DNA from 2 places in the Amycolatopsis albidoflavus genome. Region 2 is predicted to be linked to the other one. Evidence: riboswitches for the same ligand, from Rfam matches in the RefSeq annotation. Region 2 holds a riboswitch; the other holds the start of a gene.

Region 1 (7,280 bases), on a different contig from region 2:
CCGCGAGGTCCCGTCCATTTCGGACAAGGACGCGTGGGCGCTGAAGTACACGCAGAACCTGGAAAACCCGGACTTCGAGACCGGCACGCCGGAGGCCGATCAGGCGTTCCTGCGCGACCTGGTGGCGTTCTACGTGATCTTCGAGGGCATGTGGTTCTACACCGGTTTCGCGCAGATCCTGTCGCTGGGCCGGCGGAACAAGATGGTCGGCATCGCCGAGCAGTACCAGTACATCCTGCGCGACGAGTCGATCCACCTGAACTTCGGCATCGACTGCATCAACCAGATCAAGATCGAGAACCCGCACCTGTGGACCGAGGAATTCCAGGCCGAAATCCGCGGAATGCTGCAGGACGCGTGCGAACTGGAAGTGAAGTACGCCCGCGACACCATGCCGCGCGGCATGCTCGGCCTGTCGGCTGACCTGTGCGAGCAGTACATGCACTTCATCACCGACCGCCGCGCCCAGCAGATCGGCCTGACCCCGATCTACGGCGAGAACGAAAACCCGTTCCCGTGGATGTCGGAGGCGATGGACCTGAAGAAGGAGAAGAACTTCTTCGAGACCCGCGTCATCGAGTACCAGTCCGGCGGGGCGCTCGACTGGGACTGATCCCACCCCGAGGCAACCGCTGAAACTCGGCCGCACCCTGAGGAGCCAGGGTGCGGCCGAGTTCGTTTACCCGGCAACACCAGACCGGCCGCCGTGGCCAGTCCGCTTCGTCACTTCAGTGCCGAGACCACTCCAAACGTCGCAAGGTCGTGCGGCTCCGCCAGGATCGACCAGCCCAGCATGTGCCCGGATTTCGCATCCACCGTGACGGTGAGCGCGTTTCCCCTGGGAGCCTTGCTCCCCGGAGGCACCTTGGCGGCGTGCCCGACGAAGTTCCCGGTCATTTGAATCAAATACACCGGATCGTTGGCTGTGGGTTGCGTTCCGTCAATATGCTTGAGCGTGTTTCGGTCGGTTTTCACATACTGAATAGTGGACGGACTGTCCTCGTCATTGGCGGCAGCCAACCTCTTCGCCGTACTCAGCAGGTCGGCGGAAGTAGGCGGCGTGACGTTGCTTTCGGCGGACATCTTCTCCGTCCTGTCCACACAGGGCTTGCGCTTTTGAGCACGCATTCCGGGCGCGACCCGCCGCTCGCACAAGAGCCGAGAACAACACCGCAGTTTGTCCGCCCTGGCGCACCCGAGGAACCGCCGACCGGGTGACAAGTCAGACTACGGAGACCTCCCGGTGTATGGCTATTTTCGGGCAGAGACTGAAGAATAAGGAGCCCCTGCGGCTATCCAGTGAGCAATAGCGAAGTCTCAACAGACAATGCGCCGAAAACCTGAGCCGGACGCGGTTCCGCTCCCTCCACCAGCAGCTCAGCCTGGCTCGCCAACGCGCTCACCTGAGCCAAGCCGCCGCCAGGCGACGAGCACCTTGACACCCCCTCCCGCACCCCGGGACCACGCCCAAACCCGCTAAACTCCCCCACGCCACTGGTTCGTCAGAGCCGTTCTGACGAGGCAACAGGGAACCCGGTGCGATTCCGGGACTGCCCCGCAGCGGTATGTGGGAACGAAAGCTGTCACCGCGAACGCGGTAAAGCACTGGGCGCCCCGCCCGGGAAGCGACAGCCGGTAGGCACGAGCGACACGCCCACGAGTCCGAATACCTGCCAATGGCACGCACGCCGACGGCGTGCGTGAGTCCGGGCCTCGCGGGACAGGGCGCCGACCGAAGCACGACGTTTCCGCGTGCCCGGGCTCTTCCGGCGAGCACGTGAGGATGCATGCTGTGAACACCATCGGCACCACGATTCTCGGCTACCCGCGAATCGGCCCGGCCAGGGAACTGAAACGGGCACTCGAGGCCTACTGGGCAGGCACCGGCACCGAGGAAGAACTCCAGACCACCGCCCGACGGCTGCGCGCGCAAACCTGGACCACCCTGCGCGACCAAGGCCTGGACTCAATCCCCTCCAGTACCTTCTCCCTCTACGACCAGGTACTGGACACCACCGCTCTCTTCGGCGCGCTGCCGGAACGCTTCACCCGCCTAGGCCTCTCCCCTCTGGACACCTACTTCGCCGCCGCCCGCGGAGTCCCGGACGCTCCCGCACTGGAAATGACGAAGTGGTTCGACACCAACTACCACTACCTCGTCCCGAAACTGGGCCCGGACTCCCGATTCGCCCTCACCGGCACCGCCCCGATCGACGAGGTTCGCGAAGCCCGCGCCCTTGGCATCATCCCGCGTCCGGTGCTCGTCGGACCGGTCACCTTTCTCTTGCTGGCCAAGGCGACCGAGCCCGGCTTCAGCCCGCTGGAACTGCTGGACGAACTTCTCCCCGCGTACGCCGAATTGCTCGGCAAGCTGGCCGCCGAGGGCGTCGAATGGGTCCAGTTGGACGAGCCGGCCTTCGCGGCCGACCGAACGAACCAGGAGTTCAACGCGCTCACCCGCGCCTATCACTGGCTGGCAAAGGAAAAACACCGGCCGAAGCTCCTAGTCGCCGGATACTTCGGCAGCCTCGGCCGAGCACTCGGCATACTGGCGCGCTCCCCCATCGAAGCTGTAGCCGTCGACCTGGTTACCGACGCGTCCTTTGTAGACAAAGTGGCCGCCGAAGGAGCGTTACGGGACAAGGAAGTACTCGCCGGAGTGGTGGACGGTCGCAACGTCTGGCGCACCGACCCCGGCGTCGCGCTGGCCCGCGCAGCGCGGCTGAAGGCCACCTCAGCACACGTAAGCGTCTCAACGTCGTGTTCGCTGCTGCACGTCCCTTACGACGTCGAAGCGGAGACAGATCTCAACCCGCGCCTGAAGAACTGGCTCGCCTTCGCTCGGCAGAAAGTGGACGAGGTCGTCCTTCTCGGCCGAGCCCTCCACGGCGAGAACGTCGACCTCAGTCCGGCGCGAGCCGCCGTCGCCGATCGAGCCAGCGCCGCGGAGCTCAACGACGCCGACGTCCGCGCTCGCGTCGCAGCGCTCCGGCCGGAGGACACCGTCCGCACCCCATACGCCGAACGTGCTGCAGCGCAACAGAAATCCCTCAATCTGCCGCCACTGCCAACCACCACCATCGGTTCCTTCCCGCAAACTGGGGAGGTCCGTCGAGCCCGAGCGGCACACCGCGCAGGCAAACTCGACGACACGGCGTACCGGGACGCGATGCGCACCGAGATCGAGCGGGTCGTGCGGCTTCAGGAAAACCTCGGCCTCGACGTCCTGGTACACGGCGAGCCGGAACGCAACGACATGGTCCAGTATTTCGCCGAACAACTGACCGGATTCGCGGCGACGACCCTCGGCTGGGTCCAGTCGTACGGATCCCGTTGTGTCCGCCCGCCGATCCTGTTCGGCGACGTCTCCCGACCGAAGCCGATGACCGTCGAATGGGCCCAGTACGCGCAAAGCCGCACCGACCGGCCGGTGAAAGGCATGCTGACCGGCCCCGTCACGATTCTGGCCTGGTCATTCGTCCGCGACGACCAGCCACTAGCCGACACCGCACGCCAAGTCGCCCTGGCAGTCCGGGACGAGGTCTCCGACCTGGAGGCCGCCGGAATCCGCATCGTGCAGGTCGACGAACCAGCATTGCGCGAACTGCTCCCGCTGCACACGGCGGACCGTGAGGCGTACTTCGACTGGGCCGTGCCCGCGTTCCGGCTGGCCACCTCGGGCGTCGCGGAAACCACTCAGATCCACACGCACATGTGCTATTCGGAGTTCGGCGACGTCCTCCCCGCGATCGACGCCCTCGACGCCGACGTCACCAGCATCGAAGCCGCTCGCTCGAAAATGGAGGTGCTCGCCGACCTGAACGAAGCAGGCTTCGCCCGCGCCGTCGGCCCCGGCGTGTACGACATCCACTCACCGCGAGTGCCGGACCAAACCGAACTGACCAGCCTGGTGCGCACGGCACTCGGCGCGGTCCCGGCGGAGCGGCTGTGGATCAACCCGGACTGCGGCCTCAAGACCCGCGGCTACGCCGAAGTCGAACCGGCGCTGCGGCACCTGGTCGGCGCGGCCCGGGAACTGCGCGCCGAACCTCGCTGACCGCCCCGGTGCCGGGCGGCCTGCCGCGCCGCCCGGCACCGGGCCGAGGATCACCCGAACGGCAGCCCCGCGAGGTATTGTCAGAACGTCAATAACAGGGGACCGTGGACGCGACCGATACCCTTGCCGGGAGGTGGTCGTCATGGCGGACGTGACCGGAAAAGCGGGAATCCCGACGACTGGCGGCGCGCTCGGCCGGGCCGCCCGGGTCGGCCCCGACGCGCTCGGCACCCTGGCCCACGCCGGGAGCGACGGCGTCACGAGGCTGTCGGAAAACCTGCGCGGCCGGATGCCGCCGCTGACCGCGATCCCGCTGCCGCGCAAGGTGGACGAACGCTGGCTCGGCGCGCACTGGCCGGTCCGCGAACTCGCGGCTCCGCCGGCGGGCAGCGGCCTGAAGCCGATCCTCGGCGACGACGGGCCGCCGCTGATCGGCCACACGCTCGACGGGATGCGGTTCGGCCTCGACTTCAGCCTGCGCCGCTTCGAGCAGTTCGGCCCGGTGTCGTGGATGGGCGTGTTCGGCCAGCGGATCGTGACGCTGTCCGGGCCCGACGCCACCCAGACCGCGCTCGTGAACAAGGACAAGGCGTTTTCCCAGGAGGGCTGGAAGTTCTTCATCGAACGGTTCTTCGAGCGCGGGCTCATGCTGCTCGATTTCGGCGAGCACCACCTGCATCGGCGGATCATGCAGGAGGCGTTCACGCGCGACCGGCTCCGCGGTTACGTCGCGCAGATGGGCCCGGCGTTGCGCGAAGGCGTCGCCGCGCTGCCGTCCGGCCGGCCCCAGCTGTACTGGGCGTTCAAACAGCTGACGCTGGACGTCGCGACGCAGGTTTTCATGGGCATGCGCTCCGCCGCCGACGCCGAGCGCATCAACCGCGCGTTCGTGGCCGCTGTGCGCGCCGGTACCGCCGTGGTGCGATATCCGGTGCCTGGCGGTCGCTGGGCCGCGGGTTTGCGCGGCAGGCGGACGCTGGAGCGCTATTTCGGCGAGAACCTGGCCGCGAAGCGCGACGCGGACGGTGAAGACCTGTTCTCCGCGCTCTGCCACGCCGCCTCCGAGGACGGCGACCGGTTCAGCGACGCCGACATCGTCAATCACATGATCTTCCTGATGATGGCCGCGCACGACACGACCACCATCACCGCCAGCGCGATGGCCTACTACCTCGCGAAACATCCGGAATGGCAGGAACGCGCCCGCGAGGATTCGCTGCGCCTCGGCGACGACCTGCCGGACCTGGAAGCGCTGGAGAGCCTCGAAACGCTGGATCTCGTGATGAAGGAGGCGCTGCGGCTGCGCGCGCCGGTGCCGTCGCTGGCGCGAAAGACCACAAAGGACACTTCCGTCCTCGGCCACTACCTGCCGGAAGGCACGATGGTCGCGGTCTCGCCGACGCTGAACCACTACTCCCCCGAGCACTGGACCGATCCGCACCGCTTCGACCCCGAGCGGTTCGGCCCGGACCGCCGCGAGGACAAATCGCACCGGTTCGCGTGGATGCCGTTCGGCGGCGGCGCGCACAAGTGCATCGGGCTGCAGTTCGGCGGCCTGGAGGTCAAGGCGCTCATGCACGAGCTGCTGCGGGCGCACCGCTGGTCGGTGCCCGAGGACTACGTCGCCAAGTGGGACTACGTCTCGCTTCCGGTGCCCGCCGACGGGCTGCCTGCCCGGCTGGCCTATCGTTGACGGCCGCCGAGCCGGACAGAAAGGTCGACAGCTGGAGACAAAACCGCAGTACAGGCCACCTTCGTGTACTCAAGGTGACTTGATGTCACCAGTTGTGTAGTGCCCATCACTCGTTCAGCCGGTAGACACCCTGTTTGGTCCGTGATGCCGTGGCATCACTTGCGGCCAACTCGTACCCAGTGTGGGTCTTCGGATCCTCCGCACCGGGCCTGAGCTGGTCTTTGTCCGCGTATGAAGAGGTGGAGAGTGCCGGAGCCTGGTGCCACGCCAGGGTTGGTCGACGTCGCGCGCAAGTACGCGGCGGCGCTGACTGACACCAACGGAGTAACGCTCCCTCCCGCCGAGGTGGAGCGCATCCTGCTCGACTTCGCCGGCGAGGTCGCCGAGCGACCCGAGGACACCGGCGCCACGCGCCGGTTCACCGCGCTCTTCTCCTCCGCGCCGCTCGGCATCGCCCTCACCGACGCGTCCGGAACCGTCGTCGAGGCGAACGCCGCGATGGCCCGGCTGCTCGGCACGTCCGCGATCGAGTTGCGGGACAAGCACATCGCCGATCTCGCCGCCGGGCCGCAGGACGCCGAGCGGCTGCGCGGCGCTTTCGACGGGCTGCCGCTCACCGGCGAAACCCGCCGGACCGTCCGCGGCGTGCATCTCGACCACAGCCGCGACGGCGGGCTCACCACGAACGTCACCATCACGTCGCTGCCCGGCGACCGGCCCGGGACGTACTTCCCGGTGGTGATGGCGGCCGACACCGACGACGTGCACCTGCTCGGCGAACGGCTGCGCCACCAGAACCTGCACGACCCGCTCACCGGACTGCCCAACAGCGCCGCGTTCAACGCCCAGCTGGAGGCCGCGCTCGGCTCGGGCAGCTCCGACGAGATCGCCTTGCTGTACCTGGACATCGACGGCTTCAAGGTGATCAACGACGGCCTCGGCGCCGGCATGGGCGACCTGGTGCTGAAGGCGATCTCGGGGAAGCTGAAGTCAGTGTTCGCCGGCCGGCACGAGGGCTACGTCGCCCGGCTGTCCGGCGACGGCTTCGCGGTGCTGCTGCGCGGACCGGAGCTGACCGGGCAGAAGACGGTCGTGCTGGCCGACCAGGTGCTGGAGGAACTCAGCGAGCCGGTGTACGTCGACGGGCACGGCATCGGCGTCAGCGCGAGCATCGGGATCGTCGTGCGCCCGGCGAACGAGGGCAGCCACGGCGACCTGCTGCGCGCCGCCGAACTCGCGCTGCACCGCGCCAAAGAGGCGGGCAAGGCGCAGTGGATGCTGTTCGATCCGCAGCTCGACGCGCGAGACCGCAACCGCTACCAGCTCGGCGCGGTGATCGCCGGAGCGCTGGAGAACGGCGAGTTCTCGCTGATCTACCAGCCGACGGTCAAACTCGCGAAGCAGGACGAAATCGCCGCGGTGAACGCCGGGCTGCTCTGGAGCCATCCCGAACGCGGCGAACTCGGACCCGAGGAGTTCTACCCGCTCGCGCAGACCACCGGCATGACCGTGCCGCTCGGCAAATGGCTG
Region 2 (7,280 bases):
CAGCGGCGACCAGCCCGCGAGTCGTCCCAGCTCCACGATGGGCGGCGCGACATCTGTCTCGGCGAAAACCTCCGCCGGCGGACCGGACACCACGGTGCCGTCGCCGGGCAGGTAGAGCAGGCGGTCGGCGTACTGTGCGACGCGTTCCATCCGGTGCTCGGCGACGACGACCGTCGTGCCCAAGTCGTGCACCAGCCGCGTGATCGCGGCCAGCACCTCCTCGGCCGCGGTCGGGTCGAGCGCCGACGTCGGTTCGTCCAGCACCAGCACGCTCGGATGCGCCGTGAGCACCGCGCCGATCGCGACGCGTTGCTGCTGCCCGCCGGAGAGCGTCCGAAGTGGACGGTCGCGGAGTTCGGCGATGCCCAGCAGGTCAAGGGTTTCCTCGACGCGTTTGCGCATCACGTCCGGCGCGACAGCGAGCTGCTCCATCGCGTAAGCCAGTTCTTCCTCGACGGTGTCGGTGACGAATCCGGCCAGCGGATCCTGCCCGACCACGCCGACCACCGACGCCAGTTCGCGCGGCGGATGCGTCGCGGTGTCGAGCCCGGCGACCGCGACGCGCCCAGCAAGCGTGCCGCCGGTGAAATGCGGGACGAGACCGTTGATCGCGCCGAGAAATGTCGACTTACCGACACCGGTGCGCCCGGCGACGAGGCAAAGCTCGCCCTCCTCGATCGTGAGGTCGACGTCGCGGAGCACCGGCCGGTCCGCCCCGTCGTAGGTGACGCTGACGTGCGAGAACTCGATCATCGGGCGACCTCCGACACCAGCGCCGGACGCGGCGCGAACCAAGCGGGCGCCGCGCTGATCAGCACCGCGACGGTCGGCAGCAACGGCAGCTCCGGCCAGGTCAGCGGGCTGGCCGGGGTGGTGAGCGACACCGGGTCGGCGATCAGCACGAGCACCGCGGTCGTGACGCCGCACAGCGCCACCAGCGTCTCCGGCAGCCGCCACGGATCGGGCCGGTAGGTCGTTCGCCGGATCTGCCGTCCGCCCAGCACGAATCCGGCGGTGGCGAGCACCAGACCGGCGATGAGCATCGGCACGCCGAGCCACGAAGCGGACCCGTCGAGCACGCCGTAAACCCCCACCGCGACGCCGACCAGCCCGGCCAGCACGCAGGTCGCGATCAGGATCCGGACGCGTGGCGAGAGATACGCGCGCCGTCCGTAGCCGCGGGAATCCATCGCCGACGCGAGCTGCAGCGATCGGTCCATGGCGTCGGCGAGCACGGGCACGAAAATCCCCTTCACGAACCGAAGGCCGCGCGTCTTGCCGGAACGCAGCCGACGCGCGCGGCGCACCCGTTGCACGCTCTCGACCAATTGCGGCGCGACGGACAACGCGACCGTGACCGCGGTACCAACCTCATACAGCGCGCCGGGTACGGCCTTGAGCAGGCGTTTCGGGTTCGCCAGCGCGTTCGCGGCCCCGATGCAGAGCACGATCGTGGCCAGCCGGAGCCCGTCGTACAGCCCGCCGAGCAGCTCCTCGGCCGAAGTGGGGCCGAGGAGCTGAATGCCGGCGGCGACGCTCGGCAGCGGGATGGTCGGCAGCGTGAACAGGATGTGGCCGCCGTCCTCGCCGCCGATCAGGATCCGGAACAGCACGCGCGACGCCAGGATCACCCCGGCGATCCAGGCGTACATCCGGAACGCCAGCGCCCACGGCGCGTCGCCGCGGCGGAGCACCACGACGAACCCGGCGACCGCGATCACGAGCGCGAGCAGAACCGGGTTCGTGGTCCGGCTCGCGGCGACGGCGAGCGCGAGCGCCCACACCCACCACGCGCCGGGATGGAGCGCCCGCGGACTACTCCGCGGCACGCCTGCGACGCACCGCGACGACCGTCCCGGCCACCGCGAGCAGCACGACGACCACGATGCCGATCACCAGGCCCCACGGGAATCCACTGTCCGAAGTGGACGCCGGGGCTTGGGCAGGCGCGGCGGCCTTGCGCACCGGCTCGGTGCGCGGCGGCGGATACTCGGTGTAGGACTTGCCGATCGCGAAGGACCAGCCCTCGAACGCCCCGGCCGGCGGCTTCCAGCTCTGCGCGCCGACCTGCGCCGACTCCCATTTTCCGCCGTTGGTGGCGGTCCAGAAGCTCCACGACGCCTTCTCCGGCGGCATCCCGGTGCAGGCTTGATCAGCGGGCTTGCCCTCGATCTTGCACATCACGGCCAGGCCGTATTTGCCCGCGCCGGCGAGTTCGAAACCCGCGTTCTGCAGGGCGGTGACGCCGTTTTCCTGCTTTCCGGGCGCGCACCGGATGAGGGTTTCCCCGCCCAGCCCCTGGAAATCGACGATCACCGTGACGCCGTTGTCGTCCTGGCAATAGCCGTCGGCGCCCTTGCCGGGCGTGGTCGCGGAGGCGGAGGACGCCCCGCCTAAGCCGGTGGCGACGAGAAGAGCGCAGCCGGCGAGGACTCGCCCCCAGTGCCGCGCGTGCACGAATCGCATGTCAGATGTACCTCGCATCGATCGGACCACGACGGGCGATCCGGCTCGCGGTCCCTCCGGGGGGCCGCTCACGGTTGCGGGCCAGCGCCGGATTCTCACCGGCTTCCCCCGTTCGTGGCGAAGAACTTGTCGACGTTAACGCACCGCAGGCCCCGCTGGAAGCGACCGCGGCCACACCTACACTTCCGGGCGTGGGACAGGACCAGCTGCGCGTCGGCCTCGTAGGAACCGGACCGTGGGCCACCACGGTGCACGCTCCCGGGCTCGCGGATCATCCAGGGACCGTGCTCAGTGCCGTGTGGAGCCGCCGGCCGGAGGCCGCCGCCGCGCTCGCGCAGGCCTACGACGCCGTGCCGACCAGCGATCTGGACGAGCTGTTCGAGCAGGTCGACGCGCTCGCGTTCGCCGTGCCGCCGACCGTGCAGGCCGAGCTGGCGACCCGGGCCGCGGAGGCGGGCAAGCACCTGATCCTCGAGAAGCCGATCGCCCCCGATCTCGCCTCGGCGCAGCGTCTCGCCGACGCCGTGACGTCGGCTGGCGTCGCGTCGCTGGTGATGCTGACGCTGCGGTTCGCCCAGCAGACGCGCGATTGGCTGGACGGCGTCACCGCTGCTGGCGGTTGGCGAGGCGGCAGCGTGCGGTGGCTGTCCGGCGCATTGCTCGCCGGGAAGTACGCGACCTCGGCCTGGCGGCAGGATCCGGCTGCCGGCGCGCTCGCCGACATCGGCCCGCACGCGTTCGACCTGCTCGACGCCGCCCTCGGCCCGATCACCGACGTCCTCGCCGCGCATCGTGGTCCCGAGGACTTGTGGCAGCTGCTGCTCGAACACGAAGGCGGCATCACGAGCACCGCGACGCTCAGCCTGCGCCTGCCGGTGCAGCCGACGGTGGTCGAGTACTCGGTCTTCGGCGAACACGGCCTCCGCACCCTCGGCCGCACCGGCACGGCGAACGACGCGTACACCGCGCTGCTGGACGATTTCGCCGCGATGGTGTCGTGCGGAACGACCACGCATTCCTGCGATGTCCGGCGGGGCGTGCACCTGGCTCGGATCGTGGACCAGGCGCGCGCCGCTCTTCGCTGAGCCCGTTTATTCGCTTGCCCGGCCTGAGACGATGAACGGGAAGTTCGTTTCGGACGAAGGAATGCCTATGTGCTCCGCCACGGCCCACTCCGGCCGCGTGGCCTGAGCTGTTCGGCCTGCGCGCCGGTCGTGGGGTTCGCCCTGCCCGGTTCTTGTGCTGCATTCCTTCTTTCTCGAAAGGCTTCCACCAGAGATGTCCGCCCTTCAGGCCTACGTCCGCGCGACCGCACCGATCGGCCGCGACACCGAGCGCATCGGCCCGTTCCTGGCGACTTTCGCCCAGGACAGCTCGCATCCGATGGAGAACTACGCCATCCCCGATGACGGCGCCGCACCCACGCCCGCTGAGATCGCTCTGCTGATTTCCGCTTACCAGCAACGAAATCTCCTGCCGAGGCTGGAGTTCTTCACCGACGCCGCTCCCGATGTCGAGAAATCCCTTGTCGCCGCAGGCTTCACGCTGGAACGACGCGTGCCGGTGATGACCTGCACTGCCGAGGACCGCGTCGATTGTGGTGCACCGGAGCGCATTCAGCTGCGGGAACCGGTGTCCGACAACGAATTCCGCCGCCTGCGGTCCGTGCAGAATGTCGCCTTCGGCGAGTCTCCGGAGGTGTCGGATGCTGATGTCGAACGCAACCGCAACTACCTGACCGTCCTGGCCGAACACGGCGAAACCATTGTGGGCGGCGGAATCGCGCTGGACATCGTCTCCGGTGCAACAGAAATCGTCGGCATCGCGGTGGCGGCTGAGTACCGCGGCAAAGGCATCGCGGCGGCAATCACCGCGTACCTAACGCGCCTCGCCCACGAACGCGGCGCACGGACTGCTTTCCTCACACCAGGCGATGTCGGCATCGGGACCGTGTACGCCGCGCGGGCTACCAAGTCGCCGGTGAGTGCGTGCACCTGTCGCTGACCTAATCGTCGTACCGGCCGCCGCGACCACGCTTCACATCGCTGCGGCGCTTCTTCGCCGCCAGACGGCGTTCCTTCGAGCCTCGCGAAGGCTTGGTCGGACGCCGTTTGGCAGGCGGCGGCGCGGAAGCCTTCGTCAACACGTCAGCCAACCGCTCCCGGGCCGCGTCGCGGTTCATCAGCTGGGAGCGGTACTCGCTGGCCGCGATGGTCAGCACGCCATCGACCAGACGGGTGCCCAAACGGGCCGTGATGCGTTCCTTCAGCGCGGGCGGGATCGCGGCGGAGCTCGCGACGTCGAACGACAGCTCGACGCGCGAGTCCGTCGTGTTCACGCCCTGTCCGCCCGGCCCCGAGGACCGGGAGAACCGCTCTCGCAGTTCGGCGCCCGGGATCACGAACCGGGCGCCGACGCGTACGTCCTCCGCCATGTCTTCAGTGTCTCAAGACGTGGCAAGCGGCTTTCAGAACCGCGGGTGGTCGCCGGACAGGACCGCGCGCGGGCCGTCCGGGTCTTCGGCGGGCTGGACGTCGCCGAGGATCCACGCGGGCACGTGCCGCGCGGTGAGCACCGCCAGCGCCCGGTCGACGTCCTCGGCCGACACGATCGCGACCATGCCGACGCCCATGTTGAACGTCTTCTCCAGCTCCGCGCGCTCGACCTTGCCGCGCTGCCCGATCAGCGCGAACACCGGAGCCGGCGTCCACGTGCCGCGTTCGAGCTTGGCGACCAGGCCGCGCGGCATCACACGCGCCAGGTTGGCCTCCAGGCCGCCGCCGGTGATGTGCGCGAACGTGCGCACCTCGGTCTCGGCGACCAGCGCGAGGCAGTCCTTCGCGTAGATCTTGGTGGGCTCGAGCAGTTCCTCGCCGAGGGTGCGGCCGAACTCCTCGACGTGCCCGTCCAGCGGCATCCGCGCGATGTCCAGCAGCACGTGCCGGGCCAGCGAGTAGCCGTTGGAGTGCAGGCCGGACGAGCCCATCGCGATCACGACGTCACCGGGGCGTACCTTCTCCGGCGAGAGCAGCGCGGACGCCTCGACCGCGCCGACGCCGGTGGCCGACAGATCGTAGTCGTGCTCGCCCATCAGGCCGGGGTGCTCGGCCGTCTCGCCGCCGAGCAGCGCGCAACCAGCCTGGACACAGCCCTCGGCGATGCCGCCGACCAGCGCCGCGATCTTCTCCGGCACGACCTTGCCGACCGCGATGTAGTCCTGCAGGAACAGCGGCTCGGCCCCGGTGACGACGAGGTCGTCGACCACCATCGCGACCAGGTCGATGCCGACCGTGTCGTGCTTGTCGAGCGCCTGTGCGACCGCGATCTTGGTGCCGACGCCGTCCGTCGACGACGCGAGGATCGGCTCTTTCCACTTGTCGAGCTTGAGGGAGAAGAGCCCGGCGAAACCGCCGACCCCGCCGCGCACCTCGGGCCTCGTGGCTCGCTCGGCGTGTGGCTTGAGCAGCTCGACGGCCTGGTCACCGGCGTCGATGCTGACCCCGGCGGCTGCGTACGTGGCGCTCGTGGACTCGCTCACGGAAGCGGACTCCCTACTGGACATGCTTGGTTCACGGACGCCGGACGGCGTCTTCGGCACCGTACCCGGCCGCACTGACGGGAGCGGCCGCGCCACCTGCGGCGTCCATGCTTTCGAGCAGGTGCTTGCCGATGAGCGCGTCTTCGGGCAGCGCGATCGGGTACTCGCCGGAGAAGCAGGCCGTGCACAGCCGCGACTTCGGCTGCTCCGACGCCGCGACCAGGCCGTCCAGCGAAATGTAGCCGAGCGAATCGGCTCCGATCGAGCGGCGGATGCCGTCGAGGTCGACGCCGTTGGCGACGAGTTCGGCGCGCGAGGCGAAGTCGATGCCGTAGAAGCACGGCCACCGCACCGGCGGCGACGCGATCCGCACGTGCACCTCGAGCGCGCCTGCCTCGCGCAGCATCCGCACGAGCGCGCGCTGGGTGTTGCCGCGGACGATCGAGTCGTCCACCACGACCAGGCGCTTGCCGCGGATGACGTCGCGCAGCGGGTTCAGCTTCAGCCGGATGCCGAGCTGCCGGATGGTCTGCGACGGCTGGATGAAGGTGCGCCCGACGTAGGCGTTCTTGACCAGACCGGTCCCGTACGGAAGGCCCGAGCCCTGCGCGTACCCGATCGCGGCCGGGGTGCCGGACTCCGGCACGGGCATCACGAGGTCGGCGTCCACCGGGTGCTCGACGGCCAGCTTGCGGCCGATCTCGACGCGCGTGGCGTGCACACTGCGGCCGGCGATCGACGTGTCCGGGCGCGCGAGGTAGACGTACTCGAAGACGCAGCCCTTGGGCTCCGGGTTCGCGAACCGCGACGAACGCAGCCCCTCGGCGTCGATGGCGATCAGCTCGCCCGGCTCGACCTCGCGCACGAAGGACGCGCCGCAGATGTCGAGCGCGGCGGTCTCGCTCGCCACGACCCAGCCGCGCTCCAGCCGGCCGAGCACCAGCGGGTGCACGCCGTGCGGGTCGCGGGCCGCGTACAGGGTGTTCTCGTCGGCGAAGACCAGGCAGAACGCGCCCTTGAGGGTGGGCAGCAGCTCGAGCGCGGCGGCCTCGATGCCTTTGTCGGCGGCGTTCGCGGCGAGCAGCCCGCAGACCAGGTCGGAGTCGCTGGAAGACCCGGTGAGCCCGGCGTGCGGCTTCAGCCCCGCGGCGACAGTGCGATCGCGCAGCTCGGCGGTGTTGACCAGGTTGCCGTTGTGCGCGAAGGACAGGCCGCTGCCGGTGTCCGTGGTGCGGAAGATCGGCTGGGCGTTCTCCCAGATCGTGGCTCCGGTCGT

Evidence for each region. A riboswitch is a leader RNA that binds a small molecule or an ion and turns the genes downstream of it on or off. The one in region 2 is predicted to bind cobalamin.
Region 1: another riboswitch for cobalamin. It lies ahead of metE (5-methyltetrahydropteroyltriglutamate--homocysteine S-methyltransferase); the one in region 2 lies ahead of ABD156_RS03525 (hypothetical protein).

Annotation. Positions count from the first base shown of each region.
Region 1 covers NZ_BAAAHV010000005.1:73,564-80,843, forward strand. Annotated here, with positions in the region: gene ABD156_RS04890 (ribonucleotide-diphosphate reductase subunit beta) at 1-613, shown strand, start outside; gene ABD156_RS04895 (hypothetical protein) at 724-1,083, opposite strand; cobalamin riboswitch at 1,479-1,692, shown strand; gene metE (5-methyltetrahydropteroyltriglutamate--homocysteine S-methyltransferase) at 1,784-4,057, shown strand; gene ABD156_RS04905 (cytochrome P450) at 4,347-5,750, shown strand; gene ABD156_RS04910 (putative bifunctional diguanylate cyclase/phosphodiesterase) at 5,997-7,280, shown strand, end outside.
Region 2 covers NZ_BAAAHV010000003.1:522,896-530,175, forward strand. Annotated here, with positions in the region: gene ABD156_RS03515 (ABC transporter ATP-binding protein) at 1-753, opposite strand, end outside; gene ABD156_RS03520 (CbiQ family ECF transporter T component) at 750-1,829, opposite strand; gene ABD156_RS03525 (hypothetical protein) at 1,816-2,466, opposite strand; cobalamin riboswitch at 2,482-2,629, opposite strand; gene ABD156_RS03530 (Gfo/Idh/MocA family protein) at 2,658-3,551, shown strand; gene ABD156_RS03535 (GNAT family N-acetyltransferase) at 3,745-4,470, shown strand; gene arfB (alternative ribosome rescue aminoacyl-tRNA hydrolase ArfB) at 4,472-4,900, opposite strand; gene purM (phosphoribosylformylglycinamidine cyclo-ligase) at 4,934-6,004, opposite strand; gene purF (amidophosphoribosyltransferase) at 6,036-7,280, opposite strand, start outside.